One region of the Agarivorans sp. QJM3NY_33 genome, then DNA from elsewhere that is predicted to be linked to it. Evidence: predicted binding sites of a transcription regulator. Region 1 holds the regulator's gene; the other holds the start of a gene.
What was found. Region 1 encodes ArgR, which controls arginine synthesis, uptake and breakdown. Its sites were predicted from a motif close to ANTGAATANNTATTCANT; they were not measured.
Positions count from the first base shown of each region.

Region 2: the regulator ArgR is predicted to act here: its motif matches at 3,147-3,164, upstream of argC (N-acetyl-gamma-glutamyl-phosphate reductase).

Region 1 is NZ_CP194039.2:4,151,920-4,162,950, reverse strand. Features, by position in the region: gene ACRRSY_RS18635 (YacL family protein) at 1-120, shown strand, start outside; gene ACRRSY_RS18630 (P-II family nitrogen regulator) at 716-1,054, shown strand; gene ACRRSY_RS18625 (ammonium transporter) at 1,103-2,374, shown strand; gene ACRRSY_RS18620 (extracellular solute-binding protein) at 2,513-3,541, shown strand; gene ACRRSY_RS18615 (ABC transporter permease) at 3,636-5,312, shown strand; gene ACRRSY_RS18610 (ABC transporter ATP-binding protein) at 5,328-6,380, shown strand; gene argR (transcriptional regulator ArgR) at 6,404-6,871, opposite strand; gene ACRRSY_RS18600 (transporter substrate-binding domain-containing protein) at 7,060-7,767, shown strand; gene mdh (malate dehydrogenase) at 7,947-8,879, shown strand; gene ACRRSY_RS18590 (tetratricopeptide repeat protein) at 8,994-9,707, shown strand; gene rnr (ribonuclease R) at 9,785-11,031, shown strand, end outside.
Region 2 is NZ_CP194039.2:519,199-530,229, reverse strand. Features, by position in the region: gene ACRRSY_RS02320 (argininosuccinate synthase) at 1-223, opposite strand, end outside; gene ACRRSY_RS02315 (ornithine carbamoyltransferase) at 270-1,175, opposite strand; gene argB (acetylglutamate kinase) at 1,194-1,970, opposite strand; gene argC (N-acetyl-gamma-glutamyl-phosphate reductase) at 1,979-2,989, opposite strand; gene ppc (phosphoenolpyruvate carboxylase) at 3,404-6,043, shown strand; gene ACRRSY_RS02295 (hypothetical protein) at 6,328-7,575, shown strand; gene metF (methylenetetrahydrofolate reductase) at 7,728-8,633, opposite strand; gene greB (transcription elongation factor GreB) at 8,768-9,265, opposite strand; gene ACRRSY_RS02280 (Tex family protein) at 9,519-11,031, shown strand, end outside.

The DNA.
Region 1 (11,031 bases):
ACCGATGGCATCAGCGAGTCATCGCAAGCTTTCGAGCATGAATTGAACCTTGATACCGCGCAGAGTGCCTGTGGATATGAAGATTTCATTGCCTTGTTACAGGCCATCATTCGCTATTAAAGGGCGTTATCTGGCAACTATTTTATGACTGGTATCCAGAAGATGGTTTGCCTAATGAGGTGTTTGAGGGCTTGTCTTAAGGTTCAGAGCCCTCAACTAACTATATCTGCGATTGAACATCAATAAAGCTAATTTTTATTGTGATAGTTTTTCAACTTGGATGCTTGAGTCGTTCAAGCCACCCCCCCGTTTGCTTTCTCGTGCTAAATTGTTCCTGCGACGGTTCAGTTTTCTCCTGGGTTTATGCTAGAAGCTGTCACCTTTCTTCTATTTGAGATCTTTGTATAGATCTTCATCTAGGACCCTTTCCTATTGATTGACTTAGCGACTTCATTCGAGCTTGTTATTTGGCTCATATTTCCATCAACGACAGCCAAGTGCACTTAATTAGTGCTTGTCAATGGATACCTGCGACAGTGTGACCCAACTTGGGTCAAGCAGAAAAATAATAGCACCTAATTGGTGCGAACAACTATTTCATCCGAATACAATATATTGTTAACTTATTGAATCTAATGCTTAAAATCGTATTGGCATGGCGTTTGTTAGTACTTATATGAGAAACGTTAATCGATGACTCTTTGGAGGAGCTCAAATGAAACTAATAAGCGCGATAATCAAGCCATTCAAATTGGATGACGTGCGAGAAGCCATTGCTGAAGTAGGTGTTGATGGTTTGACTGTATCAGAGGTGAAAGGCTTTGGTCGTCAGAAAGGTCATACCGAATTATACCGCGGTGCAGAGTACCAAGTAGATTTTCTACCCAAAGTTAAACTGGAAATTGCAACCAGCTCTGAAAATGTCGATCGCATTATCGAGGCAATTTCTAGCGCGGCTTACACCGGCAAGATCGGTGACGGTAAGATTTTTGTTTACGACTTAAGCAATGTGGTACGGATTCGTACTGGCGAAATGGATGCAGAGGCTATTTAAGTACAACTTAACTAGCTATTTAATAAGGATTACGGGGAAGTAATAATTATGGAAAACGAAATTTATCAACTGCAATATGCGATGGACACCTTTTACTTTTTGGTGTGTGGCGCGCTGGTGATGTGGATGGCTGCTGGTTTCTCAATGTTAGAAGCTGGCTTGGTTCGAGCTAAAAACACCACTGAAATTTTAACCAAAAATATCGCGCTTTACGCAATCGCTTGTATCATGTATTTGATTTGTGGTTACTCAATCATGTATGGCGGCGGTATATTCCTCTCTGGTATAGAAGCCTTCGATTTGGCGGGTGTTTTGTCAGCTAAGCAAGAAGCAGGCTTTGACGGTGGTAGTGTTTATTCAGCGGCTTCAGATTTCTTCTTCCAAGTGGTATTTGTGGCAACCGCAATGTCAATCGTATCGGGCGCTGTAGCTGAGCGTATGAAGCTTTGGGCATTCTTAGCATTTGCCGCTGTTCTTACTGGTTTCATCTATCCGCTAGAAGGTAGCTGGACTTGGGGCGGTGCTGATGTATTTGGTTTATACAACTTAGGCGACCTTGGTTTCTCTGACTTCGCAGGTTCTGGTATTGTTCACCTAGCGGGCGCAGCTGCGGCACTTTCTGGCGTTTTATTACTGGGTGCTCGTAAGGGGAAATACAGCAAAAACGGTGCGGTTAACCCAATTCCTGGTTCTAACATGCCATTGGCGACAGTTGGTACCTTCATTTTATGGATGGGTTGGTTTGGTTTCAACGGTGGTTCGGTGTTGAAATTAGCCGATGCTGCCAACGCTCACTCAGTTGCAATGGTATTCTTGAACACCAATGCTGCTGCGGCCGCTGGTGCTATCTCTGCGCTCATCGTCTGCAAATTGACTTGGGGCAAAGCTGACCTAACTATGTTATTAAATGGTGCCTTGGCCGGTCTTGTCGCGATTACTGCTGAGCCTTCTACGCCAACAGCGCTTGAAGCAAGTATTTTTGGTGCGGTTGCTGGTGTATTGGTTGTTGCTTCAATTGTGTTCTTTGATAAAGTTAAGATTGATGATCCAGTCGGAGCTATCTCGGTTCATGGTGTGGTTGGTCTATTTGGTTTGATGATTGTTCCATTGACTAATGATGGTACAAGCTTTACGGGTCAAATAGCGGGTGCATTAACCATCTTTGTTTGGGTATTCGCAGCGAGCTTCATCGTATGGAGTATCTTGAAAGCGGTCATGGGGATCCGAGTTTCTGAAGAAGAAGAGATGAGCGGTATGGATATGCATGACTGTGGTATCGATGCTTATCCTGAGTTTGTTACGGTTAAGTCTTCTAGCTAAATTCTAAATGCTATCATTAAGGCTCGCATCTGCGAGCCTTTTTTGTTTTTTGCAGATGGTGGATTTAACGAACCCATGTTAACATTAAGTTAAATGCAAATCGTTTTTATTTAATATCTGTATGACAAGGATGGTGTTGTGAAATATTCAGTGTTTTTAATTATAACGATGTTGACTAGTCTGCTGGCTCAGCCCTCATTTGCAGCGCAGGAAGTCAATCTCTACTCTTACCGTCAACCTAGTTTATTGCTACCTTTAACTGACGCTTTTACCCAGCAAACGGGAATTAAAGTGAACGTGGTGCATGCTGAAAAAGGCTTAGTCGAGAAAATTAAAGCCGCTGGGGCGAACAATCCAGCTGACTTGGTTCTTACTGTCGATATCGGTCGTTTAGAAGAAATTCGCGCGGCGGGTTTATTTGCCGCGGTTGACTCTCCCATCCTAAATTCGGTTGTTCCTGCCAATCTACGTCAGCCAGACAATCTTTGGTTTGCGCTTACTACCCGGGCTCGGGTGGTTTATGCCGACAAAGATCGCGTCGCTCCAGGTGAACTCCAGTCCTTGAATGATTTAGCCGATCCAAAGTGGAAGGGGCGGATCTGTACTCGCTCAGGTAAACATGTTTATAACATTGGTCTGATCGCCTCAGTGATTGCTGAAGATGGCGAGGCTGTTGCGGAAAGTTGGTTACGTGGCTTAAAGGCCAATTTAGCGCGTAAACCTCAGGGGAATGACCGTGCTCAGGCCAAAGCGATTTTTGAAGGTCAATGTGATCTGGCTATTGCAAACCTTTATTATATGGGAAAAATGTACTACAACACTAAGAGTCCTGAGCAGCAAGAATGGGCCGAACAGGTGCGAGTTGTATATCTGGATCAACAAGTGGGTGGGCGCGGTCAGCACATCAATATTTCGGGGGCGGGTTTACTGAAAACCGCTAAACACAAACAAAATGCAATTAAGTTGCTGGAATTTTTGGTGGGCGAACAAGCGCAAACCTTATACGCAACTGCTAATTTTGAAGAGCCGGTTCGTCAAGGGATCCAAACTGACGAGTATATTGAGAGTTTTGGTCAGTTTAAAATTGACCAAGTTTCTTTACAAGCCGTGGCTGAGCAGCGTGCTGCAGCTGCTCGTCTCGTGGATCGAGTGGGTTTCGACCTGTAAGGCATGTTTAAGCCTTAGCTCCTTGTTAGTGAATCAAAGCTGGCCCTTGGTCAGCTTTTGCGATTCAATCCGCCGTCATCGTATTTAGGAAACTATGAACATCGTTACCAAGTTTACGCAGAGGCGTTTTTTGGCAAAATGGGTGCTGACCGATCCTTGGGTTTGGTGTGGTTTGGTTATCGCATTGTTGGCACTGATGCCTATTGCTACTTTGTTCACTTTAGCCTGGGCAAGCAATCAGCAGATCTGGCAGCATCTATTGGATACGGTATTTTGGGTTTATTTAAAAAACACCTTAATACTGTGCCTGGGCGTTGCACTATTCACTAGTGTCATTGGAACTGGTGCAGCATGGTTAGTCACGCGCTTTGATTTCCCTTTAAAGTCGTTACTGGTGTGGGCTTTATTACTGCCGCTAGCTGTGCCCAGTTATATCTTAGCCTTTGTGATTACCGATCAGCTTGAGTACGCAGGCTTTGTTCAAAAAAGCTTAAGACTGCTGTTTGGCTGGCAGACAGCGCGCGAGTATTGGTTTCCTGAGATCCGCTCTATTGAAGGGGCAATTACAGTACTAAGTTTAGTGCTTTATCCCTATGTCTATTTATTGGCTCGGGCGGCTTTTGTTGAGCAAGCAGCGCAGTTGTATGAGATGAGTCGTTGTTTGGGTAAAAGCCAGACGCAAAGTTTTTTTAGAGTCGCTTTGCCCTTAGCCAGACCCGCGATTATTGTCGGGGTTACCTTAGCATTGATGGAAACTATTAATGAATTTGGCACGGTGGAGTTTTTTGCGGTGCCAACATTGACCGCAGGGATTTTCGATGTCTGGCTTAACATGAGTAGTTTGTCTGCTGCAGCGCAACTGGCTTTAATGTTAGTTAGTTTTTCGATTATTTTACTTGCTTTAGAGCGTTATAGCCGGCATGCGGGCAAGTTTTATAAATTGACTGGCCAATCCACTGCCATGTTTGCTGAGCCGCTAACTGGCAGTAAAGCCTATCTCGCCACCTTTCTGTGTGTATTGCCAATCGGTCTCGGTTTTATATTACCAGTAACGGTGCTGATTCATTATGCTTTGGGTAATCTTGACGCTGGCCTGGAACAATATTTAAGTAATGCTTGGAATAGCTTTTCTTTAGCAGCCATGGCAGCGTTGTTTACAACGGCTTTAGGTTTGCTGCTGGCTTACGGTGTTCGCCTATCGAAAAGCCATAAGATGCGCAGTTTAGCTGAACTAGCGACTCTAGGTTATGCCATTCCGGGGGCGGTATTAGCGGTAGGGATCCTCTATCCTTTGGGTTTACTAGACAACGCCATCGATGGTTTGATGATCGCCTGGCTGGAACATCCGGTTGGATTAATATTTACGGGCAGCAGTGCTGCATTGGTATTGGCTTACGCCTTGCGTTTTATCGCCTTAAGTTATCGAACGCTAGATGCCAGTTTGACTAAAATCACCCCTGAGATGGATGATGCTTCGCGGGTATTAGGCAGTCGTTCGGGAAGAACCTTATGGCGTATTCACTTCCCTTTGCTCAGACCAAGCTTACTGACGGCGATGTTGTTGGTTTTTGTCGATAGCATGAAGGAACTGCCCATCACTCTTATTCTAAGACCATTCAATTTTAATACTTTGTCCACCCAAGTGTGGGACTTAGCCTCATTAGAACAGTTAGAACAGAGTGCTTTGGCGGCACTCACCATTTTGCTGGCTGGTATTATTCCGGTGATCATCATGAGTCGCAATATTGGTTTATCAGAGCCTCGTCGATAAGGAAGTTTAGCCTCCATGAGTATAGAGTTACGCCAAGTTAATCATTACTACGGTAAGCAGCAAGCACTAAAAGATGTTAGTTTAACGGTGGATAGCCACCAAATTGTTGCCTTACTTGGGCCATCAGGTTGTGGAAAAACCACCTTACTAAGATTGATTGCAGGTTTAGAACGTTTGCAAAGCGGTGAGCTTTATTTGCAACAAAAATTAGTGGCAGCGCCCGCTAAAGGGATTCATCTGCCTCCTGAGCAACGTGCGATAGGCATGATGTTCCAAGACTACGCGCTCTTTCCGCACATGACTGTTCGCGCTAATATTGAATATGGTTTCGCTACTCGTCAAGACCTACCGCAACGACGTCAATGGGTTCAAGATAGCTTAGCAAACATGGGCATGAACGGTTTGCTGGAGCGCTTCCCACACACTTTATCCGGAGGTCAGCAGCAACGTGTCGCCTTACTTCGGGCGCTTGCTCCTGAGCCAAGTACGCTGCTACTTGACGAACCATTCTCGGCCTTAGATGAGCATTTACGTCAACAGGTGCGAGAAGAAACCCTCGATATTTTAAAGAAGAGTGATACGCCGGCGTTAATGGTCACCCATGATCCTTTCGAGGCAATGTTTATTGCCGATCGAATTGTCGTGATGGAGCAGGGTAAAATCATTCAAGATGACACGCCACAACAACTCTACAATCAGCCAAAGAATGCTTTTGTTGCCGCTTTATTTGGCCCGAGTAATCGATTTTCCTCCAAGGTGCGGCAAGGAAAAGTGGTGACGGCTCTGGGCTCATTTGCGGCAGAGCAATTTGCCGACGAGCAAGCAGTTGAAGTGATCGTGCGGGCCAAAGATGTCATGGTTCATCAACTCGAAAATAGTGAGATGATTGAAGCAACTATCATTTCAGTTCATCCCATGGGTAACGAAACCCATTTTAGGCTGCGATTAGCCGCGCTACCAGAGCAGGTTTTACATGCTCGCATGCGCGATCATTGGCAGGCTGAACCTGGGGTTAAAGTTTGGTTATCGGTGGAACATTTAGCGGCTTTTGTCTTCCCCAAAGCTTAGTTTGGGGAAGGGGCCATTAGGTGCTAACTGATTTCGAATAGTTCTTTGACTGATTGAAATACGTCAGCAATGTCAATTTGACGGGTAGGGGTGATAAAAATGGTATCGTCTCCGGCAATGGTGCCAAGGATCCCTTCGGCCTTACCTAAAGAATCCAATAGGCGAGCAATTAATTGTGCAGCCCCTGGGCTGGTATGAATGACAATTAGTGCATCGTTGAAGTCCATTTCTAAAACCAAGATTTTAAGTTGGCTAGAAACGGTCGGGACCCCCAATTCGGCAGGTAAACAGTAAACCATTTCCATCTTGGCATTGCGGGTGCGAACCGCCCCAAATTTGCTCAACATTCGTGAGACTTTAGATTGGTTAATGTTTTCAAAACCTTGCTCCTGCAAGGCGGTAACGATTTCAGCTTGCGAACCAAATCGTTCTTCTTTTAACAGTGATTTAAAGGCTTTTATTAACTGTTCTTGTTTATCGCTATATTTCATCGGTGATCCGAGCTTATAAATCCGCAGTTATTGTCGCCAACTTTAACTCTTATATCAACTTTATTCCCCTTTTGTGCATATAAATGCATAGTTTGGCACACTATTCGGTAGTGAAGTTCTCGCTATGAGTTGTTCGAGTGAGCAAAGCTGCATTATCATAGTTGTAAAGACATGATGAGTAATCACTTATGCGCTGCAAATTTTTGTTATTTCTATCCTTAATATTGATACATTTTGCTCAGGCAGAGGAGCTACCATTACGGGTTGTCACCGAAGCTTCATATCCGCCTTTTGAGTCGTTTGACCAAAATAAGCAGCTGGTGGGTTTTGATATCGATCTCGCGAAGGCCCTCTGTATGCAGATGAAAAGAGAGTGTCAGTTTTATCACCAACCCTTCGATAGTCTATTGGGCAGTGTGGCGGTCGGGCACTATGATTTTGCGATTTCAGCCTTGGATATTACTGAGCCTCGCCAGCGTTTAGTGAATTTTAGCCACGCTTATTTTGACAATATCGCAGTCTATATTACCAAAGCTGAGTATAAGCTCACATCTCAGTCGGTGGTTGCAGTACAGAATGGTTCCAGTTTCCAGCGTTTCTTGCGTCGCCAACGTAAAGCCATATTCTCTATTTCTTACCCTAGTTATCAATTGGCTTTGCAGGATTTGCTGCAAGATCGTATTGATGCTGTGCTGCTGGATTCTGCTGCGGCGCATTATTGGTTAGTAAAACACCCACAATATGTGCTCCAAACTGATAGAACTTATCCAGCAAGTGGTTTAGGTATTGCTGTGTCGAAACAAGATCAGCGTTTACTCCAGAAAATTAACGATGCATTGAAAGTGTTAAAAAGTAATGGCGAGTATCAGGCTATCTACCAAGCTTATTTTAAGTAGCAAATACAGTTAGACCAAGGTCTAAAACGAGTTGTTAAAGTGTGATTGAGTCGGTCTTTTAGTGTTTTATAGTTGCTTTAAAAATGTTGCTAAATTGTATTTCTTTATAGATTCCGCTATCTTGTGTGTGTCTTTAAAGATTACCCCTCTACCACAATAAAAAAGCATGGAGAAGTTGGATGAAAGTAGCCGTATTAGGTGCCGCTGGCGGAATAGGTCAAGCCCTTTCATTACTATTAAAAACTCAATTACCTGCGGGTTCTGAACTTTCACTTTATGATATCGCTCCTGTTACTCCTGGGGTTGCGGTTGATTTGAGCCATATCCCGACTCAAGTCGCAATACAAGGATTTGCAGGAGAAGACCCGACACCTGCCTTGGAAGGTGCTGACATTGTATTAATTTCAGCGGGTGTGGCGCGTAAACCTGGAATGGATCGCTCTGATTTATTTAACATTAATGCAGGTATTGTTAAAAATTTAATTGAAAAAGTTGCCGCGACTTGCCCAAGCGCGTGTATTGGTATTATCACCAACCCTGTCAATACGACTGTGCCTATTGCCGCGGAAGTACTAAAAAAGGCGGGTGTTTACAATAAGAGTAAACTTTTTGGGGTGACAACCCTCGATGTGATCCGCTCAGAAACTTTTATTGCGGAAGCCAGAGGCCTCAACCCTGCAGATATAAAACTTAATGTGATTGGTGGTCACAGCGGGGTGACAATTTTACCTTTGCTATCGCAACTAGACGGTATTGAATTTAGCGATGATGAAATCGCTGCCATGACCACGCGAATTCAAAATGCGGGCACCGAAGTCGTGGAAGCCAAAGCTGGTGGTGGCAGTGCTACGCTTTCGATGGGGCAGGCCGCAGCACGTTTTTGTCTCTCTTTAGTGAAAGCTGCGCAAGGTGAAGACGTGATTGAATGTGCCTATGTTGATGGCGGCAGTGAGCACGCTCAGTTCTTTGCTCAACCAGTTCGCTTAGGTCCGCAAGGCGTGGTTGAAATTTTACCTTATGGTGAAATTAGCAGCTTTGAAAAATCAGCTATCGATGGCATGTTAGATACCTTACATGGTGATATCGATAAAGGAATTGAATTTGTGAGTTAATCTTAGCGAATTCAGGTCAAGGAGTGCTTGCACTCCTTTTTTGTATTTGAAAAGTCGCTTTAGTTTTGTTTCAAAGTGCCGATAGCCTAGAGGTGAACGGTATAGGAACGGCAAATGAACAAGTATCTTCCCCCATTGTTACTGTTGGCGAGCTTAACGACTCCGGTTTTGGCTGAACCTATCGAGCCCTTGTCGGTGGATGCTGAATCCGAGCAAACTGCTGCACCAACTCAAATAGTTGATTCCACAGAGTACACTAGCCCTTCTGATATTGACGCGGTTCAGCTTTATAAACAAGGGGAGCTGATTTCTTGGATTAATAAAAATCAGCATCTGGCTCGCGTTAAAGCCGATGATTGTCAGTTGGTCGAAGATATTGAGGCTCGCGCCGAAAAAGTTGCAATTCCTGCCTATCAATTTTTATGGGGGGATATGCTGGCTTGGGGGGTCTGCGTGGAAGCAAACCCTGAACTAGGTATCATGTATATGTGGCGAGCCGCCAATCAAGGTTTAGCGGCAGCGATGGAACAACTGGGTCGTTATTATGCGACAGGAACGTTGGTGCAACAAGACGTGACCAAGGCTATTCCCTTGCTACGTGAAGCGGCTGGTCAGGGTTTTTTACCTGCTCAGTTGCGCTTGGTTTCCTTGTACGTTGAGGGCGAGGGCAGTCCTTATGATTACGAAGATGCCTATCGTTGGTTACATCATTCGATTATTGCAGACAAAAAGACTCACCTTCAGGCCAGTCAATTATTGGCGTCTTTGGCCCAAAAAATGCCTGATTATGTGGTCGAAAAAGCTAAAGCAAGCAACCAACCCTACTAAAGCCTTACTTAAAGCATTACCATAGGGCTATTCTATAAGGAATATCCCTTTATTTGCTCAACTTAGCAGGTTAGTTAATGCAAAATCAGGCTGTATCGGCCACTCTCAAAGTCAGTTTATTAGCGGCGCTAGAACAAGAAATGGCTCCCGTTTCTATAGAGTGGTTACAAGCTTTAGTGACGCCAGAACAGGCACCTCAATTCACTGCGACCTTGGCACACTTATTAGAAGAAGGCCTATTAGTCACTACTCGGATCGGCGCTTATACCTTGCCAGAGCGTTTGGGCTTGGTTACTGGCACGGTGATTGGTCACCGTGATGGCTTTGGCTTTTTGAATACGACTCAAGAAGGGCCGGATCTATTTTTGTCGGCCAAAGAAATGCGTAAGGTTTTTCATAATGACTTTGTGCTGGCCGCTCCATCCAGTATTGATAAGCGTGGTCGTCGCGAAGGACAAGTTATCAAGCTGCTTAAGCTGCGTAAGCTTAAACTGGTGGGGCGCTATTTTGTTGAAGGCAACCACCGTTACGTGGTACCGGAAGATCCTCGGATTAATCAAGATATTTTAATTGCTAAAAATGATACTGCCGGGGCGCGTCAAGGCCAAGTAGTGGTGATTGAAGTGTTGAGTCGTCCCTCGGCTCCGAAGCTTGCTGTTGGTAAAGTCATTGATATTCTTGGTGACAAAATGGCGCCGGGGATGGAAGTTCAGGTAGCGCTGCGCAATCACGATATACCACACGAGTGGCCTAAATCGGTGATTAAGGCGGTGAATAAGCTTGAAGAAGAAGTTGATGAAGCGGCTAAACAAAATCGGGTTGATTTACGTAAGTTACCATTGGTTACCATCGATGGGGAGGATGCTCGCGATTTCGATGATGCTGTTTATTGTGAAGCGAAAAAATCTGGCGGCTGGCGTTTATGGGTGGCAATAGCCGATGTATCCTATTATGTTCGCCCCGATGCAGCCTTAGATAAAGAAGCTCTCAATCGCGGGAATTCGGTCTATTTTCCCGATCAGGTGATCCCGATGCTGCCGGAGCAGTTATCTAATGGCTTGTGCTCGTTAAACCCCGAGGTGGATCGTTTGTGCATGGTGGCAGAAATGACTATTTCGGCGGCAGGGCGCTTATCGGGCTATAAGTTTTATCAGGCGCTGATGCACTCCCATGCTCGATTCACCTATAACAAGGTGGCCGCTATTCTCGATGGTGATGAAGCCTTGAGTGCACGTTATGCCCAGCAAGTTCCTCATTTACAAGAGCTACACCGTTTATATAGCGCATTAAAAATCAGCCGAGCTGAGCGCGGCGGTATCGAGTT
Region 2 (11,031 bases), 1.5 Mb from region 1:
AGTCAGCAACAAACTCTTCTTTAAGATCAATGATGTGACACTCAGAAGCACCAGAGGCTAAGGCTTTTTCTTCTAAGCCGATGAGTTCTTCCTCACCTTGGCCTACATCAGCACAAAAAGCGACGATCTCACAATTATTATAGGTTTCTTTCAACCAAGGAATAATGGCTGAAGTATCCAAACCGCCAGAGTAGGCTAAAACAACTTTTTTAATATCGGTCATGTTGAGGTATTCCTTGTTCTGTCCAGCAATTATTGCTGAAAATCCACTAATTTAATAAAGAAACTAAGACTGCGTTTTGCGCGTGCATCCGGTTTTCAGCCTGATCGAAAATCAGCGACTGAGGACCATCCATAATCTCGGAGGTGATTTCCAATTCACGATGTGCTGGTTGGCAATGCAATACATGCTTAATACCACAATTTTGCATTAACTGGCGATTAATTTGATAAGCCATAAAACGATCTTTGACTGACTGTAACGGCGTATCATCCCCCATCGACACCCAAGTATCGCCATAAACCACATCATAGCCCTTGATATCATCAAGCTTATCGGTCACCACGATTTTACCACCATGAGCCTTGGCTAATTGGCGTGCCGTTTGTACAATTTGAGCGTCGGGACTAGAACCCAAGGGACAAACCGCGGCCACTTCCATCCCCAAAATAGCACCACCCAGTAACAACGAGTGAGTGACATTATTGCCATCGCCCAAGTAAGCTAACTTCACTTTACTCAAGTCCGTATAGTGTTCACTAATCGTTAAAAAATCGGCGAGCCCTTGGCAGGGATGGTACAGGTCACACAAAGAGTTAACGATGGGTACCGAGGAATGAGCTCGCAAGGTTTGCAAGGTTTGGTGTGAGAATACTCGTGCTACGATGGCATCGGCCCAACGGGTAATATTTGAAGCGAAGTCTTTAACACTTTCACGCTCACCCATGGCGCCATTTTGCTGGTCGAGGTAAACCGCATGTCCACCAAGGCGATTAATCCCAATATCGAAGGTCACACGAGTACGCAAAGAAGGTTTTTCAAACAGGGTGACCACACTTTTTCCAGCAAGGCTTTGCGCATAATCGGTCGGCGTTTTTTTAATTTTTGCGGCCAACTCGAGTAGACCTAAAATCTGCTCTTGACTTAGCTCCTGCAAGCTCAGTAGGTGTTTCATATCGCTCATCATCTATCCTTAAATTTGTACCTGAGTCCCGACTGACTCACCGTTATATAATTGACCCGCGAGCAAACTTGCTAATTGCTCAGCATCTTTCCAAGAAGCCAAAGCAACTGGTGCTTGTAAAAAGGCTGCCGCATCAAGCGCCGCTTTAACCTTGACCGTCATGCCGTCGGTAATCACCCCATCGTCAATCAACTGTTGCGCCAATTGACCGTCAAGCTTAGCAATTAACTGCTTATTTTGGTCTAATACACCTGCAACATCAGACAATAACACCAACTGCCCTTGAAGTAATTGACACACCGCTAAGGCCGCTTGATCTGCATTGACATTATATAATTCACCATCACTTCCAATCCCTATCGAACTAATCACAGGGACATGGCCCAGCTCAATTAAACTGTTCAGTAACGCCGGGTTCGCAGCTGAGGCTTCGCCTACATGCCCTAAACGCGGATCCATTGCTGTCACCCGACAAGAGCCTGCATCACTTAAACACAAACCAACCGCTGACAGTCCAGACTTCAGTGCTCGCGCTAATAGCAATTTATTACTAGTACCCGCTAAAGCACCCACCACATAGGGGATTTGCTCTTTAGGCGTAATCCGCAAACCATCAAGTTTTTCTGAGACAAAGCCGGTTTTCGCCAATACGTCTTCGACAACTACGCCACCACCGTGTACTAAAACAATAGGCTGAGAAACTGCCTCTAAAGCGGCAAATAAATTATCTAAGGCGTGGGAATTATTCAATACCGCACCACCTAATTTAATCACTAAAGTTTTCATACAGAACCTTAAACTAATGCCGTTGTGGCGGCAAAGCCATTGCGAATATTGAGGCACTGAATAGCCTGACTAGCGGCCCCCTTCAACAAGTTATCTTCCGCAGAAACCACAATCAGATCATCGCCCTGCTGTTGCCAAGCCAAATCGATAAATGGCGTATATTCTACTTTAGTAATCGATGGCCATTCGTCTGCTAATAAACGCACAATTTGTTGCCCCGCATAAGCTTGTTGATAAGCTTCATTCACCTGCTCTGGTGTAGTTCCCGGTTTTAAAATGACATTAATCGTCGCTAAGATACCGCGCTTAAAATTGCCAAGATGTGGCGTGAAGATCACCGGATGACCGAGATGCGTGGCGATTTCCGGTTGGTGACGATGCTTAAATACACCATAAGGACTTAGGCTCACCTCGCAGAAGCTACTATTTAAAGACGCTTTGCGCCCAGCGCCACTCACACCACTGGTTGCGTTAATTACCGCTTTACTATTATCAGCAATCAAACCCGCCGCCGCCAAAGGTTTTAAGGCCGTTAAAGAAGCCGTAGGATAACACCCCGCCACCGCGACTAAATCAGTTTGTTTAATCTGCTCGGCATTCCATTCAGCTAAACCATAGACCGCTTTATCCAGTAATTCGGGATATTGGTGAGTAAAACCATAGTAGGTTTCATAAAACTCGGCATCTTGCACCCGAAAAGCACCCGAGAGATCAAATACCTGACAACCAGCAGCTAAAAAGGCCGGCGCCAAATCATGACTAACTTCATGTGCGGTTGCCAACAACACAATGTCAACATTGGCAAAAGTACTGGCGATATCAGCCACAATTAGAGGCTGAACTGGTGCATCAACAATACCGCGTAATCGACCATGTAAACTGGATAAAGACTTACCCGCATCGAGACTTCGCTCGGAGACAAATAAGCCTGCAAGTTGTAACTGCGGATGGCGACTCACATAGCCTGCCAACTCCGCTCCGGTATAACCACTCGCTCCAATAATCGCAGCCTGTAACATCGTGTCTTCGTTCCCTTCACATTGGTAATATTTTCATTTGTGACAAAGCTTAGCGCCGCTGACAAGTTTAATAAAAAATCATTATTTTAAACAAGCTAAACCAAGCTATGCTTCAATTATTGCGGAGCATACCACAAGTAATTCGTTATGCAATAATAATGCATTTTTATTTATTGTAATGTTTGTAAAAAATACTAAAATCGTGGCTAATCCTCTAAATTTACCGATGACCATGAGATACACAATAGGCCTGAGCGCTTGATCCACCTCAAAGGAACTCAGGTTACCTGTAATTTTATTACAGGTGCTTTGACTATAAGCGCAGTCTTAGGTATGTTTTTGGGCTAGGAATAGGGTAATTTAGTAAATTAATTTCAATAATCGCTAGCATACGCCAACAGTAAAGGAAAAAGAATGAGCCAGAATTTGCCTCAGGAAACCAATGCGTCATTACGAGGAAATGTAAATTTACTCGGACAGCTACTTGGTAATACGATCAAAAGCCATATGGGCGAGGCTTTCCTCGAGAAAGTAGAAACGATCCGTCAGCTAGCAAAAGCGTCACGCAGCAATGATGAACAAGCGCGTGAGCAGCTATTAGAACTATTACGAAATTTAAGCGACGATGAGTTATTACCTGTAACTCGCGCCTTTAGCCAATTTTTAAATCTGGCTAATATCGCTGAACAATTCCATACCATTTCTCGCAATTGTGAAGGCAGTACCTGCACCACCGATCCCATCGATTTGGTATTTCAAAAATTAAAACAAGAGCAACTTAGCGAAGCAGAAATTCATCACGCAGTTGCCCAACTCAATATCGAATTAGTCTTAACGGCCCACCCCACCGAAGTGACTCGCCGAACACTAATCAATAAATACGTGAGTATTAATGATTGTCTCGACTGGTTAGAATTAGACTTACCGCAACGAGAGCGGGATAATTTGATGGGTCGCCTAGAGCAACTGATTAATCAAGCTTGGCACACCGACGAAATCCGTAAGCTACGCCCAACCCCAGTTGACGAAGCCAAATGGGGCTTTGCCGTAATTGAAAACTCATTGTGGCATGCTGTTCCTGAATTTGTTCGACAATTAGATAAGAAACTCAGTAATCACTTCGACATGCGTCTTGCTTTAGATAGCGCTCCTGTGGTGTTTTCATCATGGATGGGCGGAGACCGAGATGGTAACCCCTTTGTCACCGCAAAAGTGACTGAAGAAGTATTACTTTCAAGCCGTTGGGTCGCTGTAGATTTATACCTGAAGGAAATTCAGAAGCTAGTCAGTGAATTGTCGATGAGCGATGCAAATCAAGCCTTGCTTGAGCAAACTGGCACTCAGAGCGAACCTTATCGTGCGCTACTTAAAGTATTGCGCAGTGAACTACAAGAAACCCACGACTACCTTACCGCGAAGTTGAAAGGTCAGTATACAGAAGCCCGCGACATCGTGGTGAATACCGAACAGCTGCGGGAACCGCTCGAGCTATGTTACTACTCACTACAAGATTGTGGCATGAGCATCATCGCCGATGGGACTCTACTCGACCTATTACGTCGTATCGCCTGCTTTGGCATCAACTTATTGCGCTTGGATATTCGCCAAGACAGTGGTCGTCACGAAGAAGTTTTTTCAGAACTGAGTCGTTATTTGGGCTTGGGCGATTATGCGCATTGGAATGAAACCGACAAACAACACTTTTTATTACAAGAGTTAAACTCCAAGCGGCCATTGTTCCCACGAAATTGGGAACCCAGTGAGTCGGTGCAAGAAGTGCTGGATACCTGTGCCATCATCGCCAAACAAGAGCGTGAAGCCTTAGGTATATACATTATTTCTATGGCTAGTGAGCCCTCCGATGTATTAGCCGTACAGCTGCTATTACAAGAAGCTGGTTGCCCATTCCGCCTACCTGTCGCTCCATTATTTGAAACATTGGATGATTTAAATAATGCGCCAGCAACCATGAGCAAACTGTTGTCCGTCGATTGGTATCGCGGTTATATCTCGGGCCAACAACATGTGATGATTGGTTATTCCGACTCAGCGAAAGATGCTGGGGTGCTGGCAGCCTCTTGGGCTCAATATCGCGCTCAAGAAGCATTAGTCTCCATTTGCGAAGGTCACGGTGTCAATCTGACCTTATTCCATGGTCGTGGTGGTACTATTGGTCGTGGTGGTGCTCCAGCCCATGCAGCACTGCTATCCCAACCACCAGGATCTTTAAAAGGTGGGCTTAGAGTGACCGAACAAGGCGAAATGATCCGCTTTAAGTTTGGTTTACCTAAAGTCGCTTTAGATAGCTTGAACCTCTATGCCAGTGCTGTTCTAGAGGCAAACTTAGTCCCACCAATGGAGCCGAAAGACGAATGGCGATTAGTGATGGATCAAATTGCCGAAACCTCTTGTGACAATTATCGTGGCGTGGTCTGGGGAGAAGAAGATTTTGTTGCTTATTTCCGTTCAGCGACTCCTGAACAAGAGTTAGCCAAGCTTCCCTTAGGGAGCCGTCCAGCGAAACGTCGTCAAGATGGCGGCGTAGAAAGCTTACGGGCGATTCCATGGATTTTCTCTTGGAGTCAGAATCGACTATTGTTACCCGCTTGGCTAGGCAGTGGCGCCGCATTTAATCAGCTGATTGAGCAAGGTAAAGCCGAGCTACTACAAGAAATGCGTGAATGGCCCTTCTTCGAAAATCGTTTAGCAATGTTAGAGATGGTATTCATGAAAGCGGATACTTGGCTATCACAGGTTTACGATGACCGTTTAGTAGAACCAGAACTCAAAGGTCTAGGAGTAAAACTACGCGCTCAGTTGGATTCAGCAAAAGCGGCTATCTTATCGCTATCACCTGAACATCGCTTATTAGCCAACCAAGCCTGGGTAGTGGAGTCAATTAACTTACGTAACCCCTATATCGATCCCTTACATGTGCTGCAGGTCGAGCTCTTAAACCGCTCGCGAGCTAGCGAGCAGCTCTGTCCGGTGGTCGATCAAGCACTCATGGTCAGCATTGCTGGTATTGCCGCAGGTATGCGTAATACTGGTTAAGTCACTTCACAAAACAAACCTCGCACTTGCTGCGGGGTTTGTTTTATTGACGAAGCTGATGAGCCACCAGCTCAGCGCTTGGTTTGATGAACGAGTGATACACCGCTAACATCGTCGTTCGGAACCGAGATAATTGAGAGTGAAGCGGTAATCATGGTGGGGAATAGGAAAACTCTCGGGTTCTCTTTGGCATTTGTCACTCAATGCCCAATTTCAACCACTTAGCGTCACCGAGCGGACGATGTTTATCCGCACCATGGCAATTGATAGTTAGGATGTCATCAATGCAAAAGTTCTCCGGCTGGTTATTCCTCGGATTCTTACTGCTTTATTTACTTTCAGCCTTTGGTCAAATTGGCCTGTTCTTCCCCACGCTACTTGCCTGGTTCGCCGTCGCAGTGTATTGGCCGCAACTGAATCGCCCGATCCAATTGCAAGCCGCCACGTTATTTGCCTTAGGTCTGGGGTTATTGGCGGTTGCTGCGAGTCAAGGTACTCTGTTAAGCCTAAAGGATGTGTTGTCGGCCAATCTCCCGCTGTTAGCCATGTTTAGTGCGGTGTCTTTTTTAGCGCTCACCAATAAAACCGACAATCAAACACCATTACCCAAAGGAACCGCGAGTATTTTATCTAGCGCGCTTGGCATTAACCTTTTAGGTGCGATCATCAATCTTTCGATCGTGTTTATCGCCGGAGATCGTCTCTCAGAAAAGAGCCCCTTAAGTGATGCGCAGCAAAAAGTGCTCACCCGCAGTTTTTGCGCTGCCGCATGGTGGTCTCCCTTCTTCATCGCAACCGCGGTCTCGATCACTTATGTGCCGGGTCTGCAGTGGAGTGATACCTTGTTACCCGGTCTGGTGATGTCATTGATTGCTCTCGGCTTCACGAGTACAGAAGTATATTTAAAACACCGAGATAACTTCGAAGGCTACCCAATCAAACCGGATAGCTTAATGATCCCGCTCTGCTTAGCGCTATTGGTAATTGGCTTGCACTTTGGTTTACCAGACTTAAGCATTATTTTAATCATCACCTGTCTTGCTCCTTTAGCAGCACTCGCCTTTAATCAAGGTACATCGCGCACTAGCGTTCGTCAGTTCATTAATCACAAACTGCCCAATGTCGGCGGTCAGTTTCTGCTGTTTCTTGCTGCAGGGGTATTTTCGGCAGGCATCAAAGGGATCCTGTTAGCCTATCCAGACACAATCAACCTCGCAAATTTTAGCTTTACAACCCCCGTATTTGCGACAGTATTGGCGCTGATGATTATTGCTGGCATCCTCGGTATTCATCCGGTGATTAGCATTTCGCTGGCCAGTCCCTTATTACTGCCGTTGGAGCCAAGCCCCAGCCAACTGGGTTTTTTGTTCCTAAGCTCTTGGGCCATTTCAACTGGTAGCAGCCCTCTATCGGGAGTGGGCCTCACCATGACCGGCCGTTATCATTGTTCGAGCCGGCGAATTTTGCAAAATAATTGGTACTATGCATTGGTGATGTGGTTACTCAGCGTGGCGATGAGCACCCTATTATAAATACAGTCAGCATTATTTCTCCGAGCGGGATGATAAAGGTCTGATGATTCTCCATGCCCCTCAGCCCATTTAACAACCACCCATACGGAAAGTTTGGTCAAGCTCAAGTAGTCTGCTCGCGCCGCTGGGGACTGCTGTTGGTAGCCGCTAGACTAACAAGCCACCGTCTGAAGCTCGGGCCTGACCCCCAAAGTATGACAAATCGCATAAGAAAGTTCGGAGCGATTGAGGGTATAAAAGTGGAAATCCTTGACCCCTTCACGCGACAAGACTTTCACCATTTCGATAGCCACGCTCGCCCCCACCAGATTACGAGTCATCTGATCATGCTCTAAACCTGCAAACTGTTTATGTAACCACTGTGGCACCTTCACGTTGGCAAAAGAAGCAAACTTCTTCAAAGTATTATAATTAGAGACAGGTAAAATTCCCGGGACAATTTCGCCCTCAATACCTATCGCTGCACAACGGTCACGAAAGCGCAAATAACTTTCAACATCAAAGAAAAATTGCGTAATAGCCCGATTAGCACCCGCATCCATTTTTCGCTTTAAAGCTAACAAGTCTGCCTGCGCACTCTTTGCCTCAGGATGCATTTCAGGATAAGCCGCTACCGAAATATCAAACTCAGCCTCTTCCCTCAATAAACTGACCAGGTCACTCGCATACATCTCGGGTTTGGCCGCTCCGACCGGTAAATCACCGCGCAGCGCAACAATATCCCGGATCCCACTTTGCCAATAATCGCGAGCAATTTGCCGTAATTCTTCAGGGGTAGAATCAACACAGGTAAGATGAGGCGCGGCAGCTAAACCAGTTCTGTCTTTAATCGCCTTAATCACCTTATGGGTGCGATCACGAGTCCCTGAATTCGCGCCATAAGTGACCGAGACAAACTTCGGTTTTAGAGTGTGCAAACGCTCGATAGAAGCCCAAAGCGTTTGCTCCATGGTTTCGGTGGTTGGCGGGAAAAACTCAAAAGACACGTTAATATCACGATTAAGTTCGCTTAAGCTTTGATTGAGTGATTCAATTTGTTGTGCGTGATGAAATCCCATTAACCTTCTCCATAAAAGACATTTAGACGTCTATACCGCTAAATATGAAGAAAAGTTTCTATATAGTCAATCAGCTCATGTTATTACTTGCTTTAAATGAAAATAATTCAACATCAGCAAATTAGGCTCAGTGCTCAAGATCCATCCTCGTACTCTTCAAATGCTTGATATTGAATCGCCGTCACCCACCATTCCTTGATGCCTGCAGGAGTATTCACAAATACATCGTCATCCACTTGTTTGCCAATTAAAGCACGCGCCATCGGTGAATCGATGGTGATATAACCCAGCTTTGGATCAATCTCGTCAGTGCCAACAATTCGATAACGTACCTTATCCCCATCCTCATTTTCTAAGGCGACCCAAGCCCCAAAATAGACCTTGCCGTTTTGTTGCGGAGAATGATCAATAATTTGCAGTACATCTAAACGTTTATTTAGGAAACGCAAACGAGAGTCGATACGGCGTAACTCTCGCTTCCCTTCTTTATATTCAGCATTCTCCGAGCGGTCACCCAAGGCGGCGGCCTCAGAGACGGCTTGAGTCACCTCCGGACGTTTTATCTTCCACAAGTATTTCAACTCTTGGTCGAGTTTATGCCAACCGGCACGAGTTATTAAATTACTTTTCATAACATCCAGGCCTCTAAGCGCAGTTTGTCTTTGGTGATTAAATTTATAGCTGTTGGTTATTGATTTAGACTGAAAGCCGATCGAATGCGCGCCCTATAAATCAAGCACCGAACTTGCTAGGCGGTTCGACCTTGCGAGCAGAGCTTATGCCAATTACTAGCCGAGACCAATTTATACTTGAAGCAAAAACAGAACGCCATATGATAGTGGCCATTATCTGCCGCCTTGCGGCTCTCTCAATGTAAGCAAGCATATGTCAACACTAGAACAACAAATTGCCGCCGATATTCAGGCGAAGCCAGCGCAGGTCAGTGCTGCGATTCAATTACTAGACGAAGGCTCCACCGTTCCTTTCATTGCCCGCTACCGAAAAGAAGCCACCGGAGGTTTAGACGATGGTCAACTGCGATTATTGGAACAGCGTTTAACTTACCTGCGCGACTTGCAACAACGACGCAGCAGCATTCTAAAATCGATTCATGAACAAGAAAAACTGACCCCGCAACTCGAACAGCTAATTATGAGAGCCAACACCAAAACTGAGCTCGAAGATCTTTATCTGCCTTACAAGCCAAAGCGCCGAACCAAAGGACAAATTGCCATTGAAGCGGGTTTAGAGCCACTGGCAGAGCAACTATTAGCTCAACCCGATACCGCCCCCGAGCAACTTGCCACGGCCTACTTCAATCCACAAGCAGGCTTCCACGACAGTAAAACCGTCCTCGATGGTGCCAAGTTTATTCTCATGGAACGTTTTGCCGTTCAAGCACCACTGCTTGCATCACTCCGCCAATTATTACAAGCACAAGGCTTAGTGAGTACAACGGTCATTGAAGGACAGCAGCAAACAGGCCAAAAATTCCAAGACTACTTCGATTACCAAGAAGCGCTCAGTAAAGTTCCTTCCCACCGCGCCTTAGCGATTTTACGCGGCCGCAACGAAGGCATCTTGATGCTTAATCTGGTTATAGCTCAGCAAGATCAGCAGCAGAGTCACCCAGCAGAGCAGCTCATCCGAGATTACTTTCAGCTTGCGCCTAAAGGCTACGCCAGTGACACTTGGCTGAATACAGTGGTGCAATGGACTTGGCGAGTCAAGCTTAAGCTCCAGTTAGAAACTGAATTACTCAACCAGCTTCGAGAACGCGCCGAAGAAGAAGCCATTAGTGTCTTTTCCCGTAATCTCAATGATTTATTAATGGCGGCGCCAGCAGGCCCCAAAGCAACCCTCGGTCTCGACCCAGGGTTGCGCACTGGTGTAAAGGTTGCAGTTGTGGATGCCACTGGCAAATTACTCGCTTACGACACCATCTATCCCCATGCGCCACGCAATCAATGGCAGCAATCTTTAAATACTCTCGCCAAGCTAGTCCAACAACATCAAGTTAAATTACTGAGCATCGGCAACGGTACCGCCTCCCGAGAAACCGATAAACTTGCCGCCGATTTGCTCAAGATGCTTCCTAAACAGAATTTGCAAAAAGTCATGGTGAGCGAAGCTGGTGCCTCGGTGTATTCGGCCTCAGAATTGGCTGCTCACGAATTCCCCGACTTAGATGTATCAATCCGTGGAGCGGTGTCCATTGCTCGCCGTCTACAAGATCCATTAGCCGAGCTGGTAAAAATCGAACCGAAGGCCATCGGGGTAGGCCAATACCAACATGACGTGAGCCAAAGTAAACTGTCACACCAGCTCGAAACCGTGGTGGAAGATTGTGTGAATGCGGTCGGAGTCGACATCAATATGGCTTCGGCTCCACTACTGA